Regions from separate parts of the Rhizobium sp. 10N414 genome, predicted to be linked through region 2. Evidence: predicted binding sites of a transcription regulator. Region 2 holds the regulator's gene; each other region holds the start of a gene.
What was found. Region 2 encodes LexA, which represses DNA repair genes until DNA is damaged. Its sites were predicted from a motif close to TGTTCNNNNTGTGTTCNG; they were not measured.
Positions count from the first base shown of each region.

Region 1: AC1DE4_RS25005 (ImuA family protein) is a predicted target of LexA. The motif match lies at 4,463-4,480, and genes of this name have one in related genera.
Region 3: ruvC (crossover junction endodeoxyribonuclease RuvC) is a predicted target of LexA. The motif match lies at 6,131-6,148, and genes of this name have one in related genera.
Region 4: AC1DE4_RS10015 (ImuA family protein) is a predicted target of LexA. The motif match lies at 5,439-5,456, and genes of this name have one in related genera.

Region 1 covers NZ_JBFTIN010000036.1:40,712-48,414, forward strand. Annotated here, with positions in the region: gene AC1DE4_RS24985 (efflux RND transporter permease subunit) at 1-2,338, shown strand, start outside; gene AC1DE4_RS24990 (AAA family ATPase) at 2,392-2,667, opposite strand; gene AC1DE4_RS24995 (VOC family protein) at 2,952-3,638, shown strand; gene AC1DE4_RS25000 (NUDIX hydrolase) at 3,711-4,208, shown strand; gene AC1DE4_RS25005 (ImuA family protein) at 4,530-5,285, shown strand; gene AC1DE4_RS25010 (DUF982 domain-containing protein) at 5,947-6,234, shown strand; gene ligD (non-homologous end-joining DNA ligase) at 6,234-7,283, shown strand.
Region 2 covers NZ_JBFTIN010000025.1:45,388-53,090, forward strand. Annotated here, with positions in the region: gene eno (phosphopyruvate hydratase) at 1-738, opposite strand, end outside; gene AC1DE4_RS20950 (methyl-accepting chemotaxis protein) at 1,154-2,998, shown strand; gene kdsA (3-deoxy-8-phosphooctulonate synthase) at 3,019-3,864, opposite strand; gene AC1DE4_RS20960 (VOC family protein) at 3,861-4,745, opposite strand; gene lexA (transcriptional repressor LexA) at 4,945-5,661, shown strand; partial or broken gene AC1DE4_RS20970 (ComEC/Rec2 family competence protein) at 5,642-7,703, opposite strand, start outside.
Region 3 covers NZ_JBFTIN010000019.1:53,805-61,507, reverse strand. Annotated here, with positions in the region: gene ctaD (cytochrome c oxidase subunit I) at 1-921, opposite strand, end outside; gene AC1DE4_RS18105 (cytochrome c oxidase subunit II) at 977-1,786, opposite strand; gene AC1DE4_RS18100 (c-type cytochrome) at 1,932-2,318, opposite strand; gene AC1DE4_RS18095 (LLM class flavin-dependent oxidoreductase) at 2,511-3,512, opposite strand; gene AC1DE4_RS18090 (methyl-accepting chemotaxis protein) at 3,633-5,948, opposite strand; gene ruvC (crossover junction endodeoxyribonuclease RuvC) at 6,190-6,702, shown strand; gene ruvA (Holliday junction branch migration protein RuvA) at 6,737-7,354, shown strand; gene ruvB (Holliday junction branch migration DNA helicase RuvB) at 7,434-7,703, shown strand, end outside.
Region 4 covers NZ_JBFTIN010000008.1:7,840-15,542, reverse strand. Annotated here, with positions in the region: gene AC1DE4_RS10025 (error-prone DNA polymerase) at 1-3,006, opposite strand, end outside; gene AC1DE4_RS10020 (Y-family DNA polymerase) at 3,006-4,460, opposite strand; gene AC1DE4_RS10015 (ImuA family protein) at 4,471-5,418, opposite strand; gene AC1DE4_RS10010 (metallopeptidase family protein) at 5,580-6,017, shown strand; gene AC1DE4_RS10005 (DUF1737 domain-containing protein) at 6,026-6,232, opposite strand; gene AC1DE4_RS10000 (HpcH/HpaI aldolase/citrate lyase family protein) at 6,246-7,154, opposite strand; gene AC1DE4_RS09995 (hypothetical protein) at 7,266-7,508, shown strand; gene AC1DE4_RS09990 (VOC family protein) at 7,622-7,703, shown strand, end outside.

The sequences.
Region 1 (7,703 bases), on a different contig from region 2:
TCCGACCGCCTCCGGCTTCGTTCGCCTCGGCGACATCGCCGATATCGTGCGCGGCACCGTCGATCCGCCGCAACCGCGCTTTCGCGTCGATGGCAAGCCGGCGATCGGGCTTGCCGTCTCGATGGCCTCCGGCGGCGACATTCTGCAGCTTGGCCGAAACATCGATAGCGTCATGAATCGTTTCGAGCACGATCTGCCGATCGGCATTGATCTGACGCGGGTCGCGAGCCAGCCGACAGTGGTGCAAACCGCCATTCGCGGCTTCACGACTTCGCTGGCGCAGGCTGTCGTCATCGTCCTTGGTGTCAGTTTCCTGGCACTCGGCGTGCGAGCGGGCCTTGCCGTCGCAGTCTCGATCCCGCTGGTGATGGCGCTGACCTTCCTCTTCATGGACATCACCGGCATTGCATTGCAGCGTGTCTCGCTCGGTGCGCTGATCATCGCGCTGACGTTGATGATCGACGACACGATGGTGACGGTTGAGATCACCATGGCGAAGCTCGAGGAAGGAATGGACCGCGTGAAGGCGGCAGCGTACGCCTATACATCCACCGCCTTTCCGATGCTTGCGGGAACGCTTGTCACCATTGCAGGCTTCATTCCGGTTGGCTTCGCCCAGAGTTCCTCGGGCGAATACGCGCGCTCGCTGTTCTTCGTGATCGGCTTTTCCCTGATCGTGTCCTGGCTGGTGGCGGTGCTTCTGACGCCGATCGTTGGCCTTGCCGTCCTGAAGCCGAGCGAGAAAGCCGGCGAAAAGACCGAGAGCAAGCTTATCCGCGGTTTCAAGAGGCTGCTCGGCGCCTGCGTCCGCATGCGCGTTCTCGTCATTCTGGCGACCGTCGCCCTGTTTGCCGCGTCGCTTTTCGGCTCACAGTATATGCGCCGGCAATTTTTCCCATCGTCAGATCGTCCGGAACTGCTTCTGTCGCTCGTCCTGCCACAAGATGCCTCGCAAGAGGCGACTGCCGCCCAGGTAAAGCGGGTGGAGGAAATCTTCGCCGCCGACGAAGGGGTTGCCAACTGGAGCTTCTACGTCGGCTCCGACCCGATCCGCTTCTATCTCTCGATGGACCTCAATCCGCCGGCCCCCTTCCGCGCGCAGGCAGTTGTCATCAGCAAGAGCGTTTCCCAGCGGGATGCCCTGCAGCAGAGGCTGCAAAAACTCCTCGACGAGCAGTTCCCAGATATCATCGCCCGTGTCTCTCCGCTGGAAATGGGCCCACCAGTCGGCTGGCCCGTTCAATATCGCGTCAGCGGCCCTGATATCGTCGGTGTGCGCGATCTCGCCTGGAAGGTTGCTGACGTTCTCCATACCGTCCCAGGCGCTGTTCAACCGCACCTCGACTGGAACGAACCTATCCGGAAGGTCGTCATCAACGTCGACCAAGACCGCGCCAGGCTGGTCGGGTTGAACTCGTCCGTTATCGCGCAGACGCTGTTTGCGACCTCCTCGGGCTTGCCGATCACGCAGGTGCGCGATTCCATCTATCTGGTCAACGTTGTCGCACGCGCGACGGAGGATCAACGCGTCGACATCAATACGCTGCGTTCGCTGCAGATACCGGTCGGTCCCAATCACACCGTGCCGCTTTCAAGCATCGCGACAGTGGAATACCAGACAACGCAGCCGTTGATCTGGCGGCACGACCGCTCGACTACGATCACCGTCCAGGCCGACGCGGAAAAAGGCGTGCTGGCGACTGACATCGTCGACGCCGCCACGCCGCAGATCGCTGCACTCATTCGCGACAATCCCAATTATCTGATCGAGGTGGGTGGCTCCGTTGAGGGTGCGGAAGACGGGCTCGCAGCAGTCGTAGCGATGCTGCCGGTCATGGCTGTCATCATCCTCATCGTCCTGATGTTTCAGCTGCAGAGCGTGCAGCGCCTTATCCTGGTCGTCAGCGTTGTTCCGCTCGGGCTGATTGGCGTCGTGCTGATCATGCTTATCACTCGCGTGCCAGTCGGTTTCATCGCCGTCCTCGGGATGATCGCTCTCATCGGCATGATCACCCGAAACTCGGTGGTGCTCATCGACCAGATCGATAGACGGATGGAGGAGGAAGGCAGGAGTTGGCAGGGCGTCATCGACGTCACCGCGCAGCGTCTGCGGCCGGTTTTCCTGACCGCCGGTTCGACGATCCTCGGCATGCTGCCGATCATCCGCGATCCGTTCTGGTCGCCGCTTGCCTTTACCGTGGTGGGGGGTCTGGTCGTTGCCGCGGCGCTGACGTTGATCTTCCTTCCGGCGCTTTATGTCCTGTGGTTCCGGATTCCACCTGAATTGGAACGACGACCCGCTCCGATTGCCGAGGCCGTGGCGCAGCCCGCATCCTAGGATAGATTGTAGGGTCGTAACTGTTTGCCGGGCCATAGTATTGCCGAGGCATGTCACATGTTGCATTTCGTGTTGTAGTGCCGTGCCAGACCCGCCTCGGAATCCGACGCCACAGTCCGGATCTCCTCGTCGGAAAGGCGTCCACGAAGGTAGAACCGGAAGATATCCGCGCGTGGTTTCTCGTCCGGAAGCCCGATTTCGAAATGGCGCTCGAGACGGCCAGAGCGCAGTAATACGGCGTCGATCAAGTGCGGATAGTTCGTCGCGCCGATGACGATGACCCTGCAAACCGCACGCGCTGTTTCGGATATGTCTCTGGCTGAGGACATACTAGAGGCGGGCATCGAAGCAGCGTTGGTGCTTGCAAGGAAATCGGAGCCATAACCTCCGTTTAGACGCCAGCGAAAATGGGCGGCAAATCCTCGCAACTGCCGGATTGTTGTCTCGATGAGGCGTGCCGACTAAAATCCGACTTCGGGTCTGGGGGCACCATAGGGGCAATCGCGTTGATGTCGGCCGTAGTGCAGGTTTGTAGAGTTTGATAACTCGCGTCATCCGTGAGCGCTCCCCACCTGCCGTTTATCTCGCAGCTAAACAATCTAGGAGACTCGAGATGGGTAATACCGAGGTTCGCAGCGAAAATTCACCCCGGCCCACGCGCGATCGAGGCGTCGACATGAAGCTGGAAGTGGTCGTAATCCCCGTAGCCGACGTCGATCGGGCCAAGAGCTTCTACGCGAGCCTTGGCTGGCGGCTAGACGGCGACTTCACCGCTGGTAGCGAGTGGCGCGTAATCCAGTTCACGCCGCCCGGTTCGGGATGCTCGGTCATCTTCGGAAAGAACGTCACTTCGGCTGCGCCCGGTTCTGCGCGGGGCCTATATCTGATCGTCTCCGACATCGGCGCGGCGCGCGAGGAACTTCTGGCGCGCGGTGTACGGATCAGCGAAGTGTTTCATGCAGGCGAAGAAAAGATTGGTACCGACGAGCCGTACCTTTTCGGGAGCCGGAGAGTAAGCGGCCGCGACCCTGAGCGCCGCACCTATAGGACCTACGCCTCGTTCAATGATCCTGATGGGAACGGCTGGTTGTTGCAGGAGGTCACCGGCCGCTTGCCGGGTCGCATAGACACGGGCGGGGCAGCCTTCGTTTCTTCCGCCGAACTCGAGGCCGCGCTGCGGCGCGCGTCAGAGGCCCATGGTGAACACGAGAAACTGACCGGGCAACACGATGAAGGTTGGCCAATCTGGTATGCGGAATACATGGTAAAGGAACAAACGGGAGAGCCGTTGCCTACCTAGCCATGGCCGCAGGGGCGAGGCCACTTACTCGAAAGCCTTGCCGCGTATCGGCCTTCGCTCCATGTTCGCGCGATGGACCAGCCGGATCGACATTTCTCGAAGCTGACGCCTTACACGCACAGGGTTTTTGCAGGCGACCTGGCGGAGCAGGTCGGGGCGCTTTGCTATCGGAAATCTCTCCGCGGTATCGACATACTTCTGATCACGACCCGCCAAACAAAGCGGTGGACCATTCCCAAGGGATGGCCGTGCGCTAATTTGAAAGCGTACCAGGCCGCAGAGCGGGAAGCGTGGGAAGAGGCCGGCGTCCGGGGAAAGATCAGGAAGAAGACCTTCGGTCATTACACGTATACGAAGTACCTGAAGGACAACGAGCACGTAACTTCGATCGTCGGCGTTTATCTGCTCGAGGTCAGGCGGGAGCGCTTAAAGTTTCCAGAGCAAGACCAGCGCGATTTGATTTGGAGACATCCGCGAGAAGCAGCCGTCTTGGTGCAAGAGCCAGAGCTGAAGGGGTTGATCCTAAAGTTGGGTCGGAAGTGGAAAGCTAGCGCAAGATCAGTGGCCTGATACGTGTTGCCAGCTTTGCGGCCGAGTTCGATACTCCGGTCGCAGACGCCGCACACCAAGGTATGATTGAGCCGCGATACTTCCGCGAGGTTCTCTCGTCGCAGGAATTTTTTCTCATCGTTAGATATCGTACGAACTTGAATTTCGACCGGCTACGGCATTGGATTCGTTCGCGGATCATTTTCATGCCACCCCTAGAAAAGCCGAGCTGCCCATGGTGACCGCAGATAGCCCTATTGACTAGACTGCCTTACCGGAACACATGTAGAACATAATCGCTTCCAAAGCGAGATGGAACCCATGAATTGACGAAGGCTACAGATGGCGCATGCGAGCGCAAACCCCGTTATTTCCGAGCTTCGCGAGCGTATTTCTCATCTTGATGGCGCCCTATCGCGACGGAAATGCGCCCTGCCATTTGGTGTGCCGGAAATTGATAGCCATCTGCCTGGTGGGGGGCTGGCATTGGGAGCGATCCACGAGTTCGCGGGCGGTGGTGCGGGGGCCGTGGATGGGGCAGCCGCAGCCCTTTTTGCAGCCGGGGTCGCCGCTCGCACGAAAGGGAAAGTGATTTGGTGCCTTACCCGACCGGATCTCTTCTTTCCTGCGCTGGCGCAGGTCGGCCTTCACCCGAACCGGGTAATATTCGTCGAAGCGGATCGAGAGGAGGATGTTCTCGCGTCGATGGAGGAAGCCCTTTCCTACGGTGCACTAGGAGCCGTCGTTGCTGAATTGGTTCGACTGCCGATGACGGCGTCCCGACGGCTGCAACTGGCGGCGGAAAAGTCCGGCACACTGGGATTGATTATTCGGCGGTGGCGCCGACAGAGCGAGGCAACGGACTTCGGTCAGCCAACGGCCTCGGCCACGCGATGGAGGGTAAGCGTTATGCCATCGGAAGAGCTTCCTGTTCCTGGTGTGGGGAGGGCTCGCTGGATGCTGGAGTTAATGAGAGTGAAAGCTGGCGAGTGTGCCGAGTTCGAAGTCGAAGCTTGTGATTTGTCCGGTCGCATTGCGATCCCAACGTCGGCTGGAACTTGGAGTACCGGAGGAAATCGATCCGCCCATGCCAGTTGAGTTTACCAGGATCACTCATCTAATCCACCTTGCTGGTACACGCCGCATGACGCGCATGTTCGCCGAGCAGTGACGCCGGGTGACCTTAACAAATCCTGTCCGATGAAACCGAAGACGACAAAGGAAATGTCATGTCTGCGATGAAGCAAGTGCGCGAGGAAATTAGTCCAGTCGATCAAGCTATAGAGTGGCACGATGGCGATCTGCATGCCACGATTGCCACACTGATCGACGACTGCCGCTTCCTTCGAGACCAGCTCGATACCGCTCAGAAATGCATGAGCAGCGGTCTAACGCGGGGTTGGAAGCCAAGATCTGAGCGATGATCAACTGTGGGAACTGAGCGCAAAAAGGACCTGCCAGTTGGTGCGCCCGGGAGGTACGGGAATCCAGCGCAGATTGATGCACCATTGCTCGCTGGGCAACGACACAACGCTCTTTGATTTAGTGATGACTGATATAAAGAGTTGAGCAATCCCGCAAAAAGCCACATCAGAGTGGACCCAGAGAAGTGTTTTCCAAATGGAAACGGCTATCCTTCAGGGGAAAGGTTAACTCCCATGCGACGCTTTTGTTCCGCTGGACTTATATATTTTCACTCCCCTAGACAAACGAATCACTTGGCATTTTAGTGGGCGGAGATATGTCAAGGAGTTTCGCCATGGCCGTCGATCTTCCCGTGTTTATTAAGCCCCTGCAGGTCGAAATCGATGGCATGGGACGATATCGAAAAGCGGAGACCGTCGACCAACTGGCGGCCATGCTGCTCAGCGGCAAATGGCATCATCGCGGCGGCGAGAAATTTCACAGTGCGCTGATGCGATCGGTGGAGGCCTTGGAATTTTATACCGATGCCGATACAGCCAGGGCCGCGTTCGTCGATGCTGCCCACGAGGCAGGCATGCTCGTACTTCCCGACGACATCGCCGAGATGAAAAAGGCTGGCTAATGGTGAAGGCTCCTCGTGAACGGCCGTTGCTGGCCGACTACCAGCCAATCCGTTCCCGTCCACGAGAGCCGCGCGACCCCAAGCAGCCTCAGCTGCCATTCGACCCAATGCCCGACCGGATCGAGCCGTGCCTGGCGCTTTTGAAGCCGCGCCCGCCGGTCGGCGACGAATGGTTCTATGAAGTAAAGTGGGATGGGTATCGGATCGCGGTCCACCTCAACAAGGGTAACGTTCGCATCCTGACGCGTGGCGGACACGACTGGACGCATCGCTTCCCACACATTGACCAGGCGGCTAAGGCACTGGATGTTGGGAGCGCCATCATCGACGGGGAGGCGGTAGTCCTCGATCCCGAAGGTCGCCCTCACTTCGGAATGCTGCAGAACTCGCTCGGGGGACGAGGAGGCAAGCTTCGGTCCGGCCAGGCGATGATGATGGCTTTTGATCTGCTTTATTTCGACGGTCACGATATCCGCAGCTTGGAACTGACGGCGCGGCGCTACTTTCTGGAGTCACTCTTGCGAAACGAGGATGGCGCTATCCGCCTGTCCGATACCATTGATGGTGATGGCCGTGAGATTTTTGCCGCTGCATCCCGGCATGGGCTCGAAGGGATAATCGCCAAGCACAAGGACAGCAGTTATCGATCAGGTCGCCTTGGCGATTGGGTCAAGATCAAATGCGTCCAGCGCGACAGCTTTATCGTGGTCGGATACGAGCCATCGCCTGTGGCGCGAGGAGGGATCGGCAGTCTGCTGCTGGCTGCTCGAAAGGGGGACGCGTGGATTTATGTTGGCAACGTTGGCACGGGTTTCAATGAAAATAGCGCGGCCGCGCTTCGGAAACTGCTGGACCGCATCGTCAGAAGGCGGCCGCCAGTCGTGTACGACGGCCGCCAGAAGGACATTGTCTGGGTGCAGCCGACCCTCATCGCCGAAGTTGAGTATCGAGCATGGACGCATGATGGAAAGCTTCGGCACGCCTCCTACAAGGGGCTGCGAGAGCACCAGGACAATGCGGCGGTGCTCGAAGTCGGCTGCGATTCATGACCTGGAAAGTAGACATGACCAGCACATGCGACTTTCTCATTGGCTGTAAGCTGGGCGACAATGCGCAAAAGGCGGAGGGGTGCACCGCGTTCGAAGAACGACACCTGGAGAAGAACCCATCGCTCGCAAAGCGAATGAGATTACCGCATTTCAGAGAGGCCGACAAAGCGCCGGAAGTGGTTCCGCACGCCGATGTCCGAGCGGCCGGGAGCTGGCAGGTTACGGCTGCAGGTGAAAGACGAGCCGCATGGGCTCCTACCGCTTCTCCATAGGTGGCGTAACCATAGGCTGCCGGACAATAGGCGGCATCCGGAGAACTTGCCAATGTTCGATCGGTTGCAGAGGCGGAACTAAAGTACGCCGGCAATCAAGTTCTGATGCGCGGGTAATACCTCATTCCCGATTGTGCGTGCAGCCTAT
Region 2 (7,703 bases):
TTCCGTCGAGGCGCAATCGAGGCCAAGGCAGATATCGTCTCCAGGCTTGTAGCCGGCTTTCTCGATCGACTTCATGATGAAGTCGAGGGCTTCAGGGGCGCTCTTCAGGCCCGGTGCGAAGCCGCCTTCGTCGCCGACGTTGGTGTTGTGGCCCTGAGCCGACAGTTCCTTCTTGAGGACGTGGAAAACTTCCGAACCCATGCGAACGGCTTCGCGAATGGAATCGGCGCCGACCGGCAGGATCATGAACTCCTGGAAGTCGATCGGGTTATCGGCATGCGCGCCACCGTTGATGATGTTCATCATCGGGACCGGCAGCAGGTGGGCGCTGGCGCCACCGACATAACGGTAGAGCGGCAGGCCGGCGGCCTGGGCAGCAGCCTTGGCAACCGCGAGCGATACGCCGAGGATGGCGTTGGCGCCGAGGCGCGACTTGTTCGGCGTGCCGTCCAGTTCGATCATGATGTTGTCGATCTGGATCTGGTTTTCGGCATCAATGCCGCCGATCGCGTCAAAGATTTCGGTGTTGGCGGCTTCGACAGCCTTTTCAACACCCTTGCCGAGATAGCGATTGCCACCATCGCGAACTTCAACAGCTTCGTGAGCACCGGTGGAAGCGCCCGACGGCACCGCCGCACGGCCCATGCTGCCGTCTTCGAGATAGACATCGACTTCGACAGTCGGATTGCCACGGCTGTCGAGAATCTCGCGGGCGATAATGTCGGTAATTGCAGTCATCGGTTCTTCCTGCTCGGTGGGTGATAACGTTGGAAGCCTGTTTAATCGAAGGCACACAAATTACAATGCCACACTGACGACAGATGGCATGCCACGGCCCTAACGGGTGAATATGTCAGGCTTTTGAAGCCACGCCCCGGCCGTTGGTTCGAGACAACGCTTATCAACTTTCAAAACCTGAAGTTTTGGAAATATAAATTTTGACTTTCAAGCTGGTTGCAAATTTATCGACCAGTAACCAATCACATTTATAGTTAATGGCCGAAAGGAAATAACACCTTCTTCGGCAGGCGTTATTGCATGATGCGCTTCCTTATGCGGCCAAGCCGCCTGCCACGATCCGTAGCTGCTGCTCGAAAATTTCCAATGGTTTCAGAAACGACGTCGTTCACTATTACAATTTACGGGGCATAGGATGAAACTCAATATTGCACGAAGCCTTGCCATCTTCGCGGTGGTCGTCGCCGCCGGGCTCATTGCTTCGATCAGCATACAAAACTACGCCTTCAATAAGCTACGCGTGAACGGCGAGATGTACCGGCAAATCGTCTACGGCAAGGATCTCGTTGCCGATATTCTGCCGCCGCCCCTCTATGTCGTTGAATCCTACATGCTTGCACTCGAGGCGGTGCAGCGCCCGGAGGTCGCCGGAAAGAACATCGACCGCATTCAGAATGTCCTGAAGCCCGCCTATGAGGATCGCCGCAAGTATTGGCAGGCAACCGCGCTCAGCGCAGACCTCAAGGAAAAGCTTCTGAACGACGTCCTCATCAAAGGCGATACGTTCTGGAAGGTGATGCAGGACGAACTCGCGCCCGCCATCCTTAACCACGACTCTGCGGTCATCCCGACAGCCTTCGAGAAGCTTGCGACAAATTTTCATATCCACGAAACGGCGGTCAACCAGCTCGTTGATATGGCGAACGCTTTCCTGGCAAAGGCTGAAAAAGACGCGGCCGAACAGACAAGCATTCTCTCGGCGATTACGGTTGCATCTGCGGCGGTCTCGCTTTGCCTGCTTCTTGGCGGCCTCTACGCCTTCCGCCGGCGCGCAATCGTGCCACTTTCGGCGATGCGCGACTACATGGCGATCCTGGCGGGCGGCGACTATTCCAAGCAAGTCCCCTTCAGCCACCGTGTCGATGAAATTGGCGAAATGGCACGCGCCGTCACCGTGTTTCGCGAATCGGCGCAAGAACGGAACAAAATCCGCGAACACCAGGATGCGGAGCGCCTGGCCCAAGCCCAGCGCGATGCGGCGCTGGCCGCCTCCAAGGCTGATGAGGATGCCGGCCGCGAACGCATCATCGTGAGCCTAAGCCGCGGCCTGGACCGTCTTTCCCGCGGCGACCTCACCGTCCAGCTCAACGAACCGTTCGCGCCAGACTACGAGAGGCTACGCGAGCAGTTCAATTCGAGCGTCCGCACGCTTTCCGGCACAATGAGGGATATCGCGACAGCAACCACTACGGTCAGGACTGGCACCAGCGAAATCGCAACAAGCACGGATGATCTGGCCCGGCGAACGGAACATCAGGCCGCATCGCTGGAGCAGGCAGCCTCGGCGTTAGATCAGATCACGGTTACGGTCAAAAACTCGTCGGAACGCGCCCATGAAGCAAACGCGATGATGACGGTGACGAAGGAAAGCGCCAGCTATTCGGCAACTGTCGTGCACGAGGCCGTAGCTGCGATGGAGAAGATCGAAGCATCATCCGTGCAGATCGGCGAAATCATCAACGTCATCGACGAGATCGCCTTCCAGACCAACTTGCTCGCGCTCAATGCTGGTGTTGAGGCCGCTCGTGCAGGCGAGGCCGGAAAGGGTTTTGCCGTCGTGGCGCAAGAAGTGCGCGACCTCGCCGGCCGCTCCGCCAAGCTGGCGAAGGAAATCAAGCAGTTGGTCGAGACTTCGTCCAGTCAGGTGTCAACCGGCGTTGCCTTGGTGAACCGCACCGGCGAAGCCTTGAACAGTATCGATCAGCAGGTGCTGAAGGTGACGACGCTCATCGAGGCGATCGTGCGCTCTTCCTCTGAACAGACGACCGCGCTCGTCGAGGTCAATGCCGCCGTCAACACCATGGACAGCGTCACCCAACAAAACGCCGCGATGGCGGAGGAAACCAGCGCAGCCTGCCGCGAGCTTGGCAACGAGGCGCTACACCTCAATCACCTGCTCTCCCGCTTCGCTCTCGAAGGCACGGAGAGGACGGCAGGATCGGCATATCCCACAAAGACGAGGTTGGCGCTCGCCGGTTGACAGCGTGCACGTCCATCCATTTATCCCGCCTTGGCAATCGCATCGAAGGCCAGCAGCTTTTCGAGAAGCCGCGGCATATCCCGCAGATAGACCATGTTGGGACCATCCGAAGGCGCATTGTCAGGATCTTCGTGGGTTTCCACGAATACGCCAGCGACGCCGACGGCGACCGCCGCACGCGCGAGCGTCTCCACGAACTCGCGCTGCCCTCCGCTCGAACCGCCCTGCCCGCCCGGCTGCTGGACCGAATGCGTGGCGTCGAAGACCACGGGGGCGCCCATCGCCACCATGATAGGCAGCGATCGCATGTCGGAGACCAGCGTATTGTAGCCGAAGGAAGCACCGCGTTCGCAAAGCAAGATGTTCGGATTTCCGCTCGAATTCAGCTTGTTGAGGACGTTCTTCATGTCCCAGGGCGCGAGGAACTGCCCCTTCTTGACGTTGATGACGCGGCCGGTCTTGGCGGCGGCAACGAGCAGGTCGGTCTGACGGCTGAGGAAAGCTGGGATCTGCAGGATGTCGACGATGGTGGCCACCTCGGCACACTGCTCTTCGGTATGAATGTCGGTCAGGACAGGAAAGCCGTATTCCTTCTTGAGATCGGTGAACACTTCAAGCGCCGTTTCGAGGCCGATACCGCGCTGCGCTGACAGCGACGTCCGGTTCGCCTTGTCAAAGGAGGACTTGTAGACGAGGCCGAGACCAAGCTTGTCGCAGAGTTCCTTCAGCACACCGGCGACCATGAAGGCATGCTCGCGGCTCTCCATCTGACAAGGCCCGGCAATCAGCGACAGCTTGCCGGAATTCGAAAAGGTGACGCGGCCGGCGCCTTCGCCGACCACGACTTCGGAATTTGTCTGGCTCATCGTTTCTCCTCGAAGGCGAAGAGAGCGCCCTGTCCGGGCGCGGCCTTCACCAGAATTCGATTGTTCTTGCGCGTATAGGTCATCCCGTTAGCAGCCAATTGCGCTTCTGTCACGGCGAGATCGCCGACTTTGAAAACGATGGCAACACCACGCAGACCGCGATCGTCGGAAGGCGCAGGGATGTCGAAGTAGGCGTCCAGTCCATCCGGGGAGAGAACACTCACTCTGGCATTCGGAGTTGTCACACTCACACCGAAGGCCTCATTGGTCGTTCCCAAGCTGTGGGCGGCGGCGCGCAGGAATGGTCCAAACGCCTTGGGGTCGGGTGCCCCAAGCACGATCTCTGCGATCCCAACCACCCCATTTGGATGCACTTGCAGGGCTTTCCGGTCGGCTGGCAGCGGGTTGACACGTTGGCATGTGAAGAAAAAGAAATCGGGAGCGCGCAGGTCAACTGCAAAGGCGAGCTTGAATGCGGCCGTCACCTCCGAGCCATCGGGCATCTTCATCGGCCGCTCGAACTGCAGCATCTCGCCGCCATTGATCTTTTCGGACAGAAATCGGGCATGGTCGCGATCGGCATCCGCCGTCGCAAAGACCACGGCAGACAGGCCATCGTCTCCACATCGGAATCGAAAGGCACGGTCCCGCGCGGTGAAGACATTGCCTTTCTGCGCCGAAGCTTCATGCAGTTCGGCATTAGCGACCCCGAGAGGCTCCAGATAAGTTTCGTCGGCGAAGAATATGCAGGCATTCTCGGTCCCAAACGGGTGCCGGGCGTCGGGCGCGACGGTGAATCCCAGCTTTCCGAGACGCTCGCGTGAGAGCCTGATATTTGGAACCGGCAGCACGATGTGGTCCAGCGGATGTGCTTCGCTCATGGCAACTTCTCCGGAATTTGCGAAGATGTGCGCCGGGCAACAGGACAATGCAACCCCCTTCTACGCTTTCGGTCAAATGAGACGCAAAAACTCACCAAGTTGCAGGCAAGTTTTACGAAAATTTAGGTACTTGCGGAACACATATGGAACATATAGTGTCTGTTCTGGCTTTGTTTCACGACTCTGGGGTTCAACTTCGATGCTGACGCGCAAGCAACAGGAGCTTCTTCTCTTCATTCACGAGCGAATGAAGGAGTCCGGTGTCCCCCCTTCTTTTGATGAAATGAAGGATGCCTTGGACCTCGCGTCGAAGTCAGGCATCCACCGCCTGATTACCGCGCTGGAGGAACGGGGCTTCATTCGCCGACTGCCGAATCGAGCCCGCGCTCTGGAAGTCATCAAACTGCCCGAGGCATATAACCCGAGCCTGCAGCCCCGCCGCGGTTTTTCGCCGAGCGTTATCGAAGGCAGCCTCGGCAAACCACAGCCAGTTGTGGCGCCGAAGCCAGCGCCGCAGGGTGACAACGGCGGTTCTGCCTCTGTACCGGTCATGGGACGGATTGCTGCCGGCGTACCGATTTCGGCAATTCAGAACAATACCCATGACATCACGATTCCGGCGGACATGCTTGGCCCAGGCGAGCACTATGCGCTTGAGGTCAAGGGCGACTCGATGATCGAGGCCGGCATCTTTGATGGCGACACGGTAATCATCCGCAACGGCAGCACCGCCAATGCCGGCGACATCGTTGTTGCGCTTGTCGATGATGAGGAAGCGACGCTCAAGCGCTTCCGCCGGAAAGGCGCCTCCATTGCACTTGAGGCGGCGAACCCGGCTTACGAGACGCGCATTTTCGGGCCTGACCGTGTCAAGGTCCAGGGCAAGCTTGTCGGCCTCATTCGCCGCTATCATTGAAGGCAAGCGGCTCGCCGTCAAAGGTGCCGCTTCGCCAATTATACGCCCGATGGCGGATCCAAGGGCGGTCGAGCCTCGTATAGTCCGTCGTGACGACCGGGCTACCTTGATCGTCGATCCTTACCTCAGCGGCACCAAAGCGACGCAAGGTTTCGCCGGTGAACAAAAGTGCGCCTGACCGGCACCCCGTCGTGCGGAGGCGAGCGGGTGTCACGACGATATCGGCCGTATCGCCGGCAGCGCCGAAGTAAGCGGGATTTTCGACGATCGTCACGACGTAGCCGCTATCGTGCGTGGCTGTGCACCAGGCGCCTTTCAGGCATACAAATCGGTTCTCAGTGCTCGTCGCAGCCTGACGTAACGCATCGCGGGCATTGCGCAATTCCACGGCAGATAACCTTTCCGATCTGCCTTGACTGTCCCGCCGCCTGATAGCGTTGACACCCTCCAACAATTGCGGTGGTTGATCTAGCTCCGCGGCGCCATTGGTCGAAAATGAAGTCAGGCGGATGCGGCCGGTTCGGTGCAAGGACTTGTCCTCTCACAATCGCGACGAGATTGCCGTCTTCAGCAATGACGATGTCGGGCGGCGGTTCGCTCGGCGCAGCCGCAACAAGCACTGTTGCCAGCGCCGCAATACCCGCGCCGAGGTAGCGGATCTTGGTGCGCAGAAGGGCAAGTAAGAGGAACCCTGCAACCGCCACAGGAAATTACCAACCCGGCAATCTGCCGATATCGATATTGCCGCCCCAGGCCGAGACCATCTGGGCAATGGCGATCACGATGTCGAGCCCGAAACCGGCAATTTTCCACGGAATGACGTCGAGGCCAAACGGTGTCAGCAGCATAGCGAACATGCCCATCGGCATCACCACGAAAGAGATCACCGGCATGGCCATGAGATTTGCCGGCAGACCATAAGCGCTGAGCCGGTGGAAGTGCTCGACGGCGAAAAGCGCGGTCGAGTAGCCGCCGATCATCGAGGTCAGCAGGATGCCACCAAAGAAGCGTATGATGAAAACGACGGGCTTTACTGCGGCGACCTGCAGCAAGGGATGTTCGCGCGGCGGCCTTCTTGACCAGATCGCGTAACCCGGGACGAGGGCAAGCGTCTCCGCAAACGACATCTGGAAGCTCGGGCCCCGGGCCTCGGATGGTGACAGGAGTAGGATCACCCACGCGGACAAGGCAATGTCGCGCAAGCTTATCGACGGGCGATCGAAGAACACCGCGGCGAGCATGATCGCCATCATGATGAATGCACGCTCCGCCGATACCGCGAAGCCCGAGATCATGTAGTAGGTCGTCAGCGCCACGAGCGCTCCGGCAGCGGCAATCTTCTTGGTCGGGTATGCCTGCACGATGGAAACAGGCTCAGCAACTGGCGCAGGCCGACGAAGAAGATGCCGGCAGACAGCGCCATGTTGAGGCCGGAGATTGCCACGATATGAAGCCAGCCCCGCCTGCCGCAGAGCCTCGGTCGATTCCTGCGAGATCGCACGTCGCTCATCGGTGACAAGAGAAGCGGCGAAGGCGCCGGTGTCGCCCTGCAGGATTTCGCGGATACGGTCCCCTATTCCGCTTCGAAGCACGTCCAACCAGTTCACAGCGCTGTCCCAAACGGACCCCTGATCGGTGGTTACAGGCGATGAAGCGCTTGGCGCGCCATAGAAGAAGCCATTCGCGCCGATGCCATCGAAATAGGCGCTGAAGGCAAAATCATTGAGCCGGGCAGTGCTGGCCCAGCCGGCGGCGTCAATCGCGCCCGGCCCGTCACCCACTCACCGATGGCGAAAGGTTCCGCCTGCCCTCGCGCGACCATGGAAACGCGCTCAGGTGGCCGCTTTATCTCGGGCGATTGCGTCGATGAGACGGAGACGATGTAACGCCACCGGCCACGGCCATCTCCTTCCCGGCGCTCGACACGGCCGATGATCGTCGTCGTCACCGCTGTCCAATATGATGGTCGCCTTGCTCCACGTCTCGAACTGGGCCGCGAACATCCCCGTTACGCAGAGCAACCCCGCCAATGCGAGATTTCG
Region 3 (7,703 bases), on a different contig from region 2:
GATGTTCTTGCGCGCATGCGTGCTGATAAGATCGGAGACGATGCCGAATGCCGGAAGCGCGACGATGTAGACTTCCGGATGCCCAAAGAACCAGAAGAGGTGCTGGAACAGGATCGGGCTACCGCCATCGGATTTCAGCTGCTCTCCCATTTCGACAATCGCAGGCATGAAGAAGCTGGTGCCGAGCAGCCGGTCAAACAGCATCATGACGGCGGCGACGAAGAGCGCCGGGAAAGCCAGCAACGCCATGACGGTTGCTGTGAAAATGCCCCATACTGTCAATGGCATCCGCATCAGCGTCATGCCGCGCGCCCGCCCTTGCAGCACGGTGACGACATAGTTCAAGCCACCCATCGTGAAGCCGATGATGAAGATGATGAGGGACGAGAGCATCAGGATGATACCCCAGTCGCGCCCGCCTGGCGTACCTGACGTCAGTGCCTGCGGCGGGTAAAGCGTCCAGCCGGCCCCCGTCGGTCCGCCAGGGGCGAAGAAGCCCGCAACAAGCACGATCACGGCCAGCAGATAAAGCCAGTAGCTCAGCATGTTCGCATAGGGGAACACCATGTCGCGGGCGCCGACCATCAACGGAATCAGGTAATTGCCGAAGCCGCCGAGGAAAAGCGCGGTCAGGAGATAGATCACCATGATCATCCCGTGCATGGTGATGAACTGGTAATAATGATCCGCATCGATGAAGGAAAAATAGCCGGGAAAACCGAGCTGTAGGCGGATCAGCCACGACAGCACCAGCGCCACCAGACCGATCGAAAAGGCCGTCACCGAATACTGAATGGCAATGACCTTGGCATCCTGACTGAAGACGTATTTCGTCCACCAGCTCCTCGGATGATAGAGCTCAACATCCGCCACCTCGGCGGGTGGGATAACATCGCCGGCACTGGTTGGAATATCAACCATCGCATGCCTTCCTTCCTCCTCCCGTTACGGCCGCTCCCCCGGCCGCAACGCCGGCCTACTTGGCCGGTTCAACCGCTGCCATCAGCTGCGAAAACGTCTGCTGCTGCGCGAGCCACGCCTGGTAGGCGTCCGGCTCGTCGACGACGACAGTCCCTCGCATCTGCGGATGTCCGACGCCACAAAGCTCCGCGCACAGCACTTCGAAGGTGCCCGTCCGCGTCGGCGTGAACCAAAAATAGGTGACCGAACCGGGGATCATGTCCATCTTCGCCCGGAACTCGGGAACGTAGAAATCATGCAGCACATCGATCGAGCGCAGGTGTACGCGGACCGACTTGCCGATCGGCAAGTGCAGTTCGGCGCCTGAGATGATGATGTCGTCGAGGCCAGCCGGATCGTTCCTGATCACGCCGAGCGGATTGTCGGCGGTCACCGCTCGATTGTCTGCCCTGCCGAGCTTGCCATCGGCGCCCGGCAACCGGAAATTCCACAGCCACTGCTGCCCTACGACTTCGATTTCGCCAGCATCCGGCGGCACCGTCACGAACTGGTTCCAGACGACGAGACCAGGCGCCAGCATCGCTGCCACACCAAGGGCCGTGCTGCCGGCAAGCCACCATTCCAGACGCTTGTTCTCGGGCTCGTAGGCGGCCCGATTGCCCGGCCGATGGCGGAAACGAAAGATGCAGTAGGCCATGAAGGAGATCACCGCGACGAAGACGATGCCGGTGATCCAGAATGTAATGATGATGGTATTGTCGATGTAGTTCCAGTTCGAAGCGATCGGAGTCCACCACCACGGGCTGAGCAGGTGGAAAACCACCGACCCGATGACGATCAGACCGAGAACCAGCACGACAACCATGCGTTCCTCCCAATGCCCGGCCGGCTGTGGAAATTACCCGCAATCCGCTGGCACTTGCGTTAGGACTATCTCATAAACAAAACATCACGGCAATGGCGCGAAATGACGCCAACGAGCCGTCTGCCTCTACATCAATAAGCTGATTTCATTTCGAGAATTGCTTGAGATAAGCTAGCAGATTGGTGATATCGCCGTCGTCCTTCAGCCCGACGAACACCATCTTCGTACCCTTAACCTTCAACTTTGGGTCGTGAAGATAATCGCGCAGAGTCGCTTCGTCCCAGACCAACCCGGCTGTGCCCGCCGCCTTCATCGCCGCTGAATAGGCAAAATCCGGATGCGTCCCGGCTGTTCGGCCGAACAGGTGGTTCAGCGACGGCCCGACCTTGTTCTTGTCGGTGTCGGCAATATGACAGACCGCGCACTTCTTAAAGACCGTTTCCCCGGCCGCCACGTCGCCCTCTTGGGCGATTGCAGACGAGGCGGAAAGACAGATCAGTGAAATCAAAGCAGCAAGACCGTGGTAACGCATAGCAATCCTCATCCTCCAAAGGTTGCTCGAAACCGGCCGCGCGCGCGATTTGCGGCGTGCGCCGTCCATCACACTTGCGTCGCCACAACGCTGTGTAAACGACATGTGTGATCAAGCAAAGCTATGGTCCGGCTGCGTTAAGTCAATTCGCACAAATGGCTGTAGGCCACGAAGCGCCCGCGATGCGCGGCATTAGGCCGCAGCGCGAAGGAAGTTTCCAAGCCCGGCGAAAAGCTCGACCGATTTCAATCTCGCCTCGATATCGTGGATCGGCATGGAGATGATCACTTCATCCGCCTGCGTCTCGGCAAGGAATTCGGTGAGCTTTGCCTCCGCGGTCTTCGGCGACCCGACGACGGCATAGCGCAGCGTGTGCTCGACCGTCAGCTTCTCCATCGGGGACCAGAAGCTCCCCATATCGGCGACCGGCCGCGGAAACTGGCCACGCACATTGCGGCGCAGATTGACGAACTGCTGCTGGGCCGAGGTGAAATGGTATTGCGCCTCCTCATCCGTTGCGGCAACGGACCCCATGACACCAACCATGACATAGGGCTTGTCGAGCATGGCGGAAGGTGTGAAGCGGCTGCGATAGATGTCAATGGCATCAAGCAGCGAGTCCGGCGCAAAATGCGAGGCGAAGGCATAAGGCAGCCCCAACATCGCGGCGAGCTGCGCGCTGTAGAGGCTGGAACCCAGAAGCCAGATCGGAACGTTGGAATTCATGCCGGGAACCGCAAGGATCGCCTGGTTCTCGATCGGCGTGCCCAGCAACTGCTGCAATTCGACCACGTCGTTCGGAAAGCTCTGGGCCCCCGCATCGAGATTGCGCCGCAGGGCCTGGGCGGTCCGCATGTCGGTGCCGGGCGCACGCCCCAGGCCGAGATCGACGCGGCCCGGAAACAGCGCTTCCAGCGTTCCGAATTGCTCTGCAATGACAAGCGGCGAGTGGTTCGGCAGCATGATGCCGCCCGAGCCGATGCGGATCCGCTTGGTTGCCGCGCCGACGTGGCCGATCACGACCGCCGTCGCCGCGCTGGCAATACCCGGCATGCCGTGATGTTCCGCAAGCCAGAAGCGGTTGTACCCGAACCCTTCGGCCTTCTGCGCCATGCGCGCCGAACTCTCGAGCGACTGGCGGATCGTCCCGCCTTCTGGAACAGGAGAGAGATCGAGAATGGAGAAGGGAACCATGACGATGCCTGTCGGTAATTGGAAGGACAGGTCTATGTAGGTGGCCGCTCGGCCCATTCCAAACGAGCGGGAAAGAAAAAGGGCCGGTCTCCCGGCCCTCGTTCATCTGCCGATCGCGGTTCAAGCCCGACGTCGCAGCAGGTGTACCTCGGCGCCCTGGTGATGTTCCGCCTGCGCCAGCGTGAAATTCGCCAGCTGCCGGTCCATTTCGACCGCTTCGGTCGCGAGCCGATGGATCGCAGCCGTCGTTTCCTCGACCATGGCGGCATTCTGCTGCGTCATCGCATCAAGCTCTGAGACCGCGGAGTTGATTTGACGCAGGGTGTCGGCTTCCTCGCGCGTCGTTTCCATGATCTCGCTGATCTGGCCGTTGATTGCCTCCACATGGCTGCCGATCCCCGTCAGCGCGTCGCCGGCACGCTCGACGAGCGACACGCCCATCTCCACTTCATGCGTGGACTTCTGCAAGAGGCTCGAGATTTCCTTTGCGGCACTCGATGAACGCTGTGCCAGTTCGCGCACTTCCATGGCGACCACGGCGAAGCCCTTACCGGACTCGCCTGCCCGTGCAGCCTCGACGCCGGCATTGAGCGCCAGCAGGTTGGTCTGGAAGGCGATCGCATCGATAACGGCGATGATCGAATTGATCTGGCGCGACGACGCCTGGATCGCCTCCATCGCGGCAATTGTCTCGCGCATGATCTGGCTGGAGCCGGTCGTCTCCCGCTTGGCGTCGCGGGCGATGCGTTCGGCCTGCTCCGCACGCTCGATCTGAACGCGGACCGACTGGGTGATCGCATCGATCGCATTCGCGGTCTCGGTGATAGAGGCGGCCTGCCGCTCGGTCCGACCGGCAAGCTCATCGGCACCGGTGCGCATTTCCTCGGAACCCGAACGCACGGCCATGGAGTTGCCGCCGATCGCCGTCATCGTTTCGCTGAGGGTAGCCAGCGCCTCGTTGAAGTTGACCCGGAGGCCTTCGAGTTCGTTCGGGAAGCGGGTCTCGATCTGATGGGCAAGATCGCCGTTGGCAAGGTGATGCAGGCCCTCGTCGATCGCCTGGACGACTTCCTGCAGGGTCCGTGCTTCCGCCTCGCGCTCAGCCATGTGCTGCTGGCGATCCCGCTCCGCGCGAGCCCGCGTTTCGTTGCTGGCAGCTTCCAGGTCGCGGCTCTCGACAAGCGACTGCTTGAACCGCGCCAATGCCTTGGCCATCGTGCCGATTTCGTCGCCGCGGTTCTGGCTGCCGATCTCGACTTCGAGGTTGCCGTCGGCGACGTCACGCGTGACGTCCGCGAGCCGGGCAAGCGGCGAGAACAGCAGCTTGGTGATGGCCCAGGTTGCCACGGCCATGATGATCAGAACACCAAACGCAATCATCGTCAGGAGCGTGGCGATCTCCAGCGAGCCAGCATTGAGTTCGCTGATGCGGACGCTTTCCACGACGAGGAAGCGGGAGCCCTGATAATCGATGCCGCGAACATAGGCTCGTGCCGAGCCATCGGCGCGATCGAAGTCGTCGACCGTCATGCCCTTGGCCGACAGCGCGTCCTTCGCGAAGGTGAAAGGCGTGGTATCGAGCGTTGCCAGCTGGCCGGACGAGCTTACGCCGATCGCCGATCCGTCATCCGAGATGATAGCGGCTTGCGCCGTGCTACCGGACACGATGCCCTTGGCGAGAATGCTGGTGATGATGTTGTCGCGGACCTTGAAGAGCATCACGCCCTTCGCCGCGCCGAGCTTGACGATCGGCACGGCATAGAAGATTGCCGACTTGCCGTTCGCCGCGTCGACGCGAAGACCGGAAAAGCCGGTGGGGGCGGAATCGTCAGTCGCCTTTGCGGTGTTGGCGATCGCCTTGGCGAAGGCAAGGCCGGCGCCGGTCGCCTTCCATGCATCGGTCTTCAGGTTCTCCGCGAAATCGTCGTTCTTCTCGTAGGAGTAGAGGACGTTGCCATCGAGATCGGCGATCAGCAGGTCGCTGAAGGCGGTATTCTCCAGGTCGCGGGCCACTTCACCCTGCGTCGTTTCATGGTTGGAGTAGTAGAAGCCGCTTGGTGCCTGCGGCTTCACCAGTTTTTCGCGCTGGTCGGCCGGGTTCGGATTGTTGGTGATGAACACCTTCTTCAATTCGGCGCGCGCATCACCCGACGTCTTCTCGATTGTCTTCCAACCGCTCTTCAGGCTTGTAATCGACATCTGCAACGCTTCGATGCGCGCAATCGAGTTCGCCTGGTTTTCCAACTGCTCAAGCTGATCCTGCAGCATGTCGCCGCGGAAGATCAGGACGCTCTCCTTGGCCTTGAGTGCCTGCTCACCGGAAATGCGGCTGCTGGCGAAGTAAGCAAGCACGTTGATGACCGCAATCGACAGTGCGGTCAGCAGTATAAATGTCGCGATGACCTTGAAGGACAGGGATTTAAATCTCTGAACCATGAACGATGAACCCTTCCGGAACGGCTCATACCGGCAGAGCGTGGAACATCCTGCCGGCTGACCTGAAAACAGAAAACGGGAACCTTGCCTTCCTGAGAAGGGAGTTCCTCTGACATTTTGTGGATCAAAAGTCGGCTATGGAGCTTAAATTGCCGTAAACAGCGCGTGGCAAAAACAAGGAATGTTTTTGTTTTGTTCACATATCGATGGCAGTTATTTGGCGAGTGCAATAGGGTGAAGCATGCAAAATACGATTCGCATCATCGGCGTTGATCCGGGCCTGCGCCGCACGGGCTGGGGAATTATCGACACGCTCGGCAATTCCTTGCGCTTCGTCGCGTCCGGTACGGTCACCTCGGACGGCGACCTGGACCTGGCCTCGCGCCTTTGCCAGCTGCACGATGGCCTGGCGGAAGTCGTGCACAGCTATCAGCCTGACGAGGCTGCCGTCGAACAAACCTTCGTCAACAAGGACGCCGTTGCAACGCTGAAACTCGGGCAGGCACGCGGCATTGCCATGCTGGTCCCTGCCCGCGCCGGTTTGCCCGTCGCCGAATATGCGCCAAACGCTGTCAAGAAGGCGGTCATCGGTGTCGGCCACGGCGAGAAGCAGCAGATCCACATGATGCTGAAAATCCTGATGCCCAAGGTCGAATTCAAGGGCAACGACGCGGCTGATGCGCTGGCCATCGCCATCTGCCACGCTCATAACCGCGGCAGCAGCCGCATGCGGCAGGCGGCGCTTGCCGGCTAATCTTCACTGAAAACCCACCGAACGGACCATTTGCATGATCGGCAAGCTCAAAGGCACCATCGATGAAATCGGCGATGACTACGTCCTCGTCGATGTCCACGGCGTCTGCTACGTCGCCTTCTGCTCGGCGCGCACGCTCTCCCGCCTCGGCTCGGTGGGCGAGGCCTGTGTGCTTTTCATCGAGACCTATGTTCGCGAAGACCAGCTGAAGCTCTTCGGCTTCATGACCGCGCTCGAGAGAGAGTGGTTCATTCTCCTGCAGAGCGTACAGGGCGTTGGTGCAAGGGTGGCTCTCGCCGTCCTTTCGACCCTGCCTCCCAGCGAACTGGCGAACGCCATCGCGCTGCAGGATCGCACGGCAGTCGCCCGCGCTCAGGGCGTTGGTCCCAAGGTTGCCGTGCGCATCGTCACCGAATTGAAGAACAAGGCGCCGACCTTCGCCGGAGAAGCGTCGGCCACCATCGGCCTCAAGCAGGAGCTCGGTGAAGGTGTTGCCGCTGCCCCTGTCGCCGACGCGGTATCCGCGCTGACGAACCTCGGCTATTCCCGCGACCAGGCTGCCAATGCCGTTGCCGCCGCAATGAAGACCGCCGGTGAAGGCGCCGACAGCGCCAAGCTCATCCGCCTTGGGTTGAAGGAACTGGCTCGCTGATCCAATTGCCCGAGCGGGTGCCAAAAGCGTTCGGCTTGGTGTATTGGTCACGAGCGTTTGAAGATTGGGAAATGCCAGCATGAGTGAAGCCGCGCGCCTGATATCGGCCGAGAAACGAGGCGAAGACCTGGATGTGACGCTGCGGCCGCAGTCGCTGGACGAGTTCACCGGCCAGGCGGAAGCGCGCGCAAACCTGAAGGTGTTCATCGAGGCGGCGAAGAACCGTGGTGAGGCGCTGGATCACGTCCTTTTCGTTGGCCCGCCCGGCCTCGGCAAGACGACGCTCGCGCAGATCATGGCGAAGGAACTCGGCGTCAATTTCCGCTCGACGTCCGGTCCGGTTATTGCC
Region 4 (7,703 bases), on a different contig from region 2:
GGCGATCGTCACCCTTCTGCCGTTCGGGACGGTGAGAAGATCGACACTCCGCACGACGCCGGCTTTGCGGAATTCGTCGCGGAGGAACGAGACCGGATGACCTTTCAGGGAAAGCGAGAGGTAGCGATAGTCCTCGATGACTTGTTCGCCAGGCAGCATTTCCGGCAGCCGCGTCTCAGGCTCGACCTGCAAGTCGATGTGGCTCACCTGGTCGAACAGAGGAAGCTTTTCGGCAGCGCTCTTCGCATCGAGCGCCCGCACCGCCCAGAGCGCTTCCCGCCGCGACAGTTTTATGGAACGAAAGGCATCCGCATCAGCAAGCCGCTCTATATCCGCTTTCTGCAGGCCTGAGCGTAGCCAGAGATCGCGAATGGAAGAATAGCCCCTGCCTCTGTTGGCGACGAGTTGTTCCATACTCGCTTCCGAAAGGCCCTTTATCTGCCGGAAGCCAAGCCGAACGGCTCGCTTTGTCTTGATGACATCCCGCATGCTGGCATGCCGGAAATCGACTGAACGCTTGTTAAATTCTGCCTCCTCAAGCAAGCAATCCCAGTTCGATTCATTGATGTCGACGGGCCGGATATCAACCCCATGCTCCCTTGCATCCCTGACGAGCTGCGCGGGGGCATAAAAACCCATTGGCTGCGAATTCAGCATCGCAGCACAGAAGACATCCGGATAGTAGGCTTTCACCCAGGAAGAGGCATATACCAGTAGTGCGAACGAGGCCGCGTGGCTTTCCGGGAAGCCGTATTCGCCAAAACCCTTGATCTGGTTGAAGCATTGGAGGGCAAAGTCGCGGGGATAATCCTTCGCGACCATGCCTTCAATGAACCGCGTTTCGAAATTGCCGATGGTGCCTGTTCGTTTGAAGGTCGCCATGGCGCGTCTGAGCTGATCCGCTTCGGCTGGTTTAAAACCTGCAGCCGTGATGGCGATCTGCATGGCCTGTTCCTGAAACAGCGGTACGCCGAGTGTTCGTTTGAGAACTTCCTTAAGTTCCGGGCTCGGATATGTCGTTGGGATACCGCGTGCCTTTTCCTCCCGGCGTTTCAGGTATGGGTGAACCATGTTTCCCTGAATGGGGCCTGGCCTGACGATGGCGACCTCAATGACGAGATCATAGAACCTTTGGGGCTTCAGACGCGGCAGCATACTCATCTGCGCTCGGCTCTCGATCTGAAAGACGCCAAGCGTGTCGGCCCGGCACATCATCGCATAGACGGGCTCCTCATCCTCATGCTTATCGTTGCCGAGATCGGCGAGGGTCTTCTTCACGTCGTAATGCAGGAGAAGCAGATCGAATGCCCGCTTCAGGGCGGTCAACATTCCGAGCGCCAGGATATCGACCTTGAGGATCTTCAGATTGTCGAGATCATCCTTGTCCCATTCGACCATGTAGCGTCCGGCCATTGCCGTCTTCATGATCGGAACGACTTCATCCAGCCTGTCCCTGGTGATGACGAACCCCCCGACATGCTGGGTGAGATGGCGGGGAAAACCGAGAAGCTCGGATGCATATTTCAGCACGTTTTTGGTCATGGGATCGAAAATGTCGAGCCCGGCCGCCTTTGCTTCCCGTTCGGATAGCTTCTCTTCCGACCAGCCCCAGACCAAGCTGCCGATCGCGGACTGGACATCTTCTGAGAGACCGAAGGCTTTGGAAACCTCACGTCCGGCGGACCGGGTGCGATAAGTGGTCACCCCTGCGGTGAGACCCGCATGCTCCTTGCCGTATTTCTCATAGATATGCTGGATGACCTCTTCGCGCCTCTCATGCTCGAAATCGACATCGATATCCGGCGGTTCGTCGCGGTCCATCGACAGGAAGCGGTCGAAAAGCAGGGTGCTTTTCTCGGGATTCACCTCGGTTATCTCAAGGCAGTAGCAAATGACGGAATTTGCCGCGGAGCCGCGACCCTGACAGAGGATTTTTTTCTCATGCCTGGCGTACTGGATGATCCTGTGGACCGTCAGGAAGTATGGTTCATATTGCTTACGACGAACGAGATCCAACTCGTATTCGATGTTATTCTGAACTTTCTCAGGCACGCCGTTGGGGAAGCGCTTTGCTGCACCTGAATTGGTAAGGCGTTCCAGTGTTTCATAGGGTGTTTCCCCCTCGTCATTCTCGGAGGGATAGTTGTGCTCCAGTTCGTCGAGCGAAAAGGAAAGGCTTTCAAAGAACTTCCCTGTGTTTGTTACGGCGTGCGCATAGTCTCTGAAGAGGCGCAGAATTTCGTTGCCACTCTTGAGATAGCGTTCGGCATTCGGAGCCAGGAGAAAGCCAGCCTCGGGAATGGGAATATGCTCCCGGATCGAGGTAACGATATCGGCGAGGGGGCGGCGGGCCGTATCGTGGTAGAGTGGCTGGTTGGTGGCGATCAGCGGGATGCGGCTACGGTCAGCTAGCATGGAGATGGTCGCAAACATGCGCCTATCGCGGCCGTCATAGGCGGGAGCGAGCGCCATGTGGATGTTTTTCCGGAAGCGTTTTCTGAAGCGCTCCAGACAGGCTTCGAACGCGGCGTGATTGTTATCGTCGGCAATGGACGGGTGCGGAATGATTGCAAGCATCATGTCGTCGCCCCATTCCATCAGATCTGCTTCCGACAGAATGCACTTACCCTTCTCGGCTCTCAGGTTTCCAGCGCTCAGCAACCGGCAAAGATGCGCCCAGCCCTGGTGATCTCGGGGGTAGGCAAGAATGTCAGGCGTTCCATCCGCAAAGACGAGGCGGGCTCCCGGCTGGAAACGGATCGGGTCGGGAATGATGTCCTTCTTCTCGCGCTCCTCCAGAAGCCCGGCTTTCATTCGTTCGAACTTCTTCCGGATCGCCTCTGCCTGGGCATGGGCCCGGACGACACCTGCAACTGAGTTGCGGTCGGCAATGCCAAGGCCTCCAAGCTTCATAACGGCAGCCTGAACGACCATTTCCTCGGGCTTGGAGGCGCCCTCCAGAAACGAGAAATTGGTCTTGGCGCCGATTTCGAAGAAGGCGGACATCAGGCAATGACCCCGTGCATGAACCAACTCTGCGTTGTGTCACGCTCATAATGACCCTGGCGATAGATCCAGAAGCGGCGCCCCTTATCGTCTTCGATCCGGAAATAGTCCCGATCCCCAGCATCCTTTCCATCTACGCCATCGAGCCACCATTCCATTGCCAGCCGCTCCGGGCCCTCGCTCTTCAAGACACGGTGCTGCATGCGCCGCCAGTGAAAGCTCGCTGGTGCGCCATCAGGGATTTCGATGGCAAAGGCATCCATCGGCTCCGCTTTCCGCAATAGCCGGATGGGCCGTTCGCTCCTGGCTGGTGGCAGATGCCCCTCCCGGGTTTTCGGGGCGGACAGATGTTCGATTGCCGGCACTTTAGTGTAGGCTCTTTCCGGTATGTGGCTCTCCCGCAATTGGAAGGTTTGCAGGCAGTCTTCTCCGAGGCGAGCTGAAACCCGATCCACGAAGGCAGCAAGAGACGCGTCCTTCTGCTGGCGGTGTTCGAAGTCTCCCTGTGACGTCACGAAATCTTCGTGCAGGAGTACGTTGAGACGAAGGATCTCGAATCCGTAACCCGCATCGAAATCGTCGTGAATTGCCTGCAGGCGTTCGGCAAAGAGGGCGGCAATGCGCTTGGGCTCCCGCAAGGGCTGCGCGGTCCCGGCAGAAATGCGAAAAACCTTGCCGTCGACACGGAACAGGACCAACTCGAAGATACGGCCGCCGACACCGCGGGCTTCCAGCGAGGGCTTCAGGGAGACGGCAACCTGACCCGTGAGTGCGAGGATATCGTCTTCGGCTCCGATCGGCTCAATCAGGCGACGTTCGACCGAGAGGCTTGCGACCGGCAGGCGTGGAGAGACCGGCTCTTCATCGGTCCCAAGCGCCTGATCGAGCCTCAAGAGCACAGCTCCCCCAAAGCGGCGGGCGAGGGGGGCGCGGGGCGCGGTCAGCAAATCGCCGACATATTTGAGGCCCATCTTGTCCAGGCCCCCTATGGTTTCGTCCTCGAGACGCAGGGCCGCGACGGGCAGGGGAGCCAACGCCTGTTCTGCCTCCCCATGCTCGATGATGCCGCCTTGGCCAAAACGGCTGATGGCCCAGGACAATCCAGGCGAGGAAGAGATGGCGCCGCGGGCGTCAATTCCCATCTGGAAGAGCCGTGCGAGAATATCCTTGAGAAGGGGCGTCTCACCGCCAAACAGATGGGCGCACCCGGTAATGTCAAGGAACAAGCCATCGACGCCGTCGAGAGCAACAAGCGGGGTATAGCGATCGCACCAGTCGGCGATCGCTTCCAGGAAGCGCCGGTTGGCGGCTGGGTCGTCCTCGATCACATCAAGCGTGGGGTAGATGGCGCGGGCTTCGGCGACACCCATATGCTTTCGGAGATTGAGTGTTTCGGCAGCCTCGTCCAGTGCCGTCAGCCGCATCGTATTGTTGAGGCGGCTGGAACAGACGATCGGTGCGGCTTCAGGACGTCCGTGCGAACGCCAGGAGAGCCCCCATTTCTTTCTTGCGATCCGGTCGGTTGGAAGGTGCGGAAAGTGGAGTGCCAGAATGCGTTGCGCGTTCGTCTGGAAGGCGAGGGTTGGCTGATTGGGAGACGGCGAAAAAACGGCGGTCATGGGGGTTCCACTCCAGTAGAAAGGAGAGGGGAGCCGGGTTGCGGCTCTTCTCCAGGGTGAGATGAAAAACCGGATTGCCGATGCTACCGCCCAGCATCGTGCCATCCGGCAAGGGGCGCGCCTGTGCCGGCGCGGGTGCTGCAAGGAAGCGGAAATAAGCGCTGCTGGCTTCTTCCTCTCCAGCCTGCCGCAACAGGAAAAGCGGGCGTTTCGATGCTTTCGCCCGCAAGCTCAAACGACGGCTCTCCGTCAGGCCGAAGGGCTTTGGGTTGCCGCGGATCTCCAGAACCGTCGCAGGAAAAACGCCGCTTTCGACTGCAGATTCCGCAAGCCAGAGAGCGTCTTCAAGCTTGCGCGGACTGGCATAGAAGAACTGGTCCGGTTTCAGACCGAAATCTCGTAACCCTACGGCGTAGGGGACGCCTGCTTCCATCGTGGAAACCATGTCCGCGATCCACAGGATCGGTAGCGGCGCACTGTGGCTCTCCTCGACTTGACGCTGCAGCATGGCGGCAAGCGCCAGCACAAAGCCGCTGCCGGCACCGGCCTCCCGCAAGAGGTCGGTGCGAGCCTCGGTGATCCCGTCGAGCGGCAAGCCGCCATCGATCGCCTCGTCGAGTGCGGGTATTCCAAGAGGAAAACGCGGGCCGCTGTCGTTCTTGGCGGCGAGGCGTTTGTCGGCCAAGGCTTCGCTTTGCGCGGCCGCCAAGGCCGGCGCGGGCTTCCCTTCAAGCTTTGCAATGGTTTCGCGGAGCGCAAAAAGCCGCTCGCGCGTCACGGCCGACTGTGCCATGACGTACTCCAAGTCTCATATGTTCCTGTTATGTTCTTATGGATTCCAGAGGCGGGCGAAAGAGTCAACAGGCATTTGATGTGAATTTATTCCTGCCTTTGATTCCGCTCTCGAAAATCGTGCGCAAAGGTTCTATATGGGCGGCAAAGGAAGGAATATTAATGGCCCGCATAGACCAGAGCGAGGATTGGCGGGATCGCCACGCGCCGACGATCAGTACCTTCGAGTCGTTGGCGATGGAGGCATATAGCCACCTGCCGGAAGAATTCCGCTCGCTGACCACCAATCTGACCATCGAGATCGAGGATTTCCCTGACGACGACGTGTTCGAGGACATGGCGCTGGAAACGCCATTCGACCTTCTCGGCCTCTTTGAAGGCCGGGGCATCTCGGAGCGTTTCACGATGGAAACCGGCGAACTGCCGAACCGTATCCGCCTCTACAGGCGGCCGATCCTCGACTACTGGGCCGAGAACGACGAGACGCTGGGCGATATCATCACCCACGTCCTCATCCACGAGATCGGCCACCATTTCGGTCTCAGCGACGACGACATGGAACGGATCGAGGCAAGTGCCGAAGAGGCGGCCGAACGCTAAGCCTTCGCTTACTGTTCGGATAGCTTCATGTCCGGGTGGTAGTCCTTGCCTTCGACTTCCTTGACGATCGCCTGAGCGCACATCACCTGGCCGGTCTGGGTGTTGAAGGTCAGCGACGGCGAGCCGTTCAGCGACCAGCCCTTGTTGAGGGCGTCGGTTACGCGATGACAGAAAGCGGCATCATCCTGGCCGGTCAGAAGGCGATAAAGCTTCATCTAGAGTCGTCTTTCACTTCGCCGTTTGGCGCTCAGTAATCAGGCGGGCTTTATGAACCAGACTTTCCGCCTGGACAAGATGCAGCCGCTCGATCATCCGTCCATTGACATTGATGACGTTCAGACCTTCGGCAGCCGGGTCGGCAAAGGCGGCGATGATTGCCTCCGCCTCGGCAATTGCCGCCTTGTCCGGGCCGAAATGCCGGTTTGACGCTTCGATCTGAGCAGGATGGATCAGCATCTTGCCGTCGAAGCCCATGGCCCGGGCATGCGCGCATTCGGCGTCGAAGGCATCTGCGTCCTTGAAATCATTGAAGACACTGTCGATCGCGTCGAGGCCATAGGCACGCACGGCAAGTACCACCTGCATCAGCCAGGGCACGAGATAGGTGCGGCCGGGCTGCGGCAAGACACCGGTCTCTTTGCGCAGGTCGTTGAGGCCAACGACGAAACAATCGAGTCTTGAGCCCGGCGTGCGTCCGGCTTCGGCGATCGCCGCCGCGTTCAGAATGCCGCGGGGCGTTTCGATCATCGCCCAGATGCGGAGGCTTTCCGGCGCATCGGCATCGGCAAGCCGGTCGCTGATGGACATCACATCCTGAGGCTCGTCCACTTTCGGCAGAAGCACGGCATCCGGTTCCAATGCCAAGACCAGCTCCATGTCGGCATTGCCGAATGTGGAAGCCAGCGCATTGATGCGGATGATCCGCTCCTTGTTCACCAGAGGAGGGCCCGAAAAAAAGGCTTTCAGATTGTCGCGGGCTTCCGCCTTTCGCTCCGGCGCCACCGAGTCCTCGAGATCGAAGATCACGGCGTCGCAATCGAGCGCATGGGTCTTTTCCAAGGCGCGTGCATTGATGGCCGGAACGCTTAGCACCGAACGGCGGAGATTCAAGGAACGAGTCGGAGAGTTGCGGGTCATCACAAATCTGTGCCAAGCTTTGTGATGGGTGGCAAGACAACAAAAAGCCATGCTCACCTTGCAGAGAAAGAAATGAAGGACCACATTCCTTTCCGAAGAAAGGTCTAAACCATGCAAAGCATTCGTTCCGTCTTCCTCCTGCTCGCAGGCATCACAGCCTTCATTGCGTTGGCGCTCCTCACATTTTCTGTGACGCTCGCAGTTGGCGGTATCCTGACGGTGCTCATGGTTGGCCGCGCGCTTTCGCTGAAGATGAAACCGGCCCCCGTTCGCGCCACCGCCAGAACGAAGTCACATTCCGGCGAGAGCATGCGTATCTGGAATGACGGGCGCGGCACGATCATCGACCTCTGACCGTCGGGTCGTTTCCAGAAAAATTTCGACATCGCTGTCGGCTCGGCTGATCTTCCCGCGTCTTTGAAAGGCCAGGGCTTTTGCCCAAACCAAATCAAACAATGGAGGACAGAATGGATACCGCAACGGAAACCGGCGCAACGAAAATGCCGCCGGTCAAGAATGGCTTGTTGCCTTATGTCACCGTCGACGGTG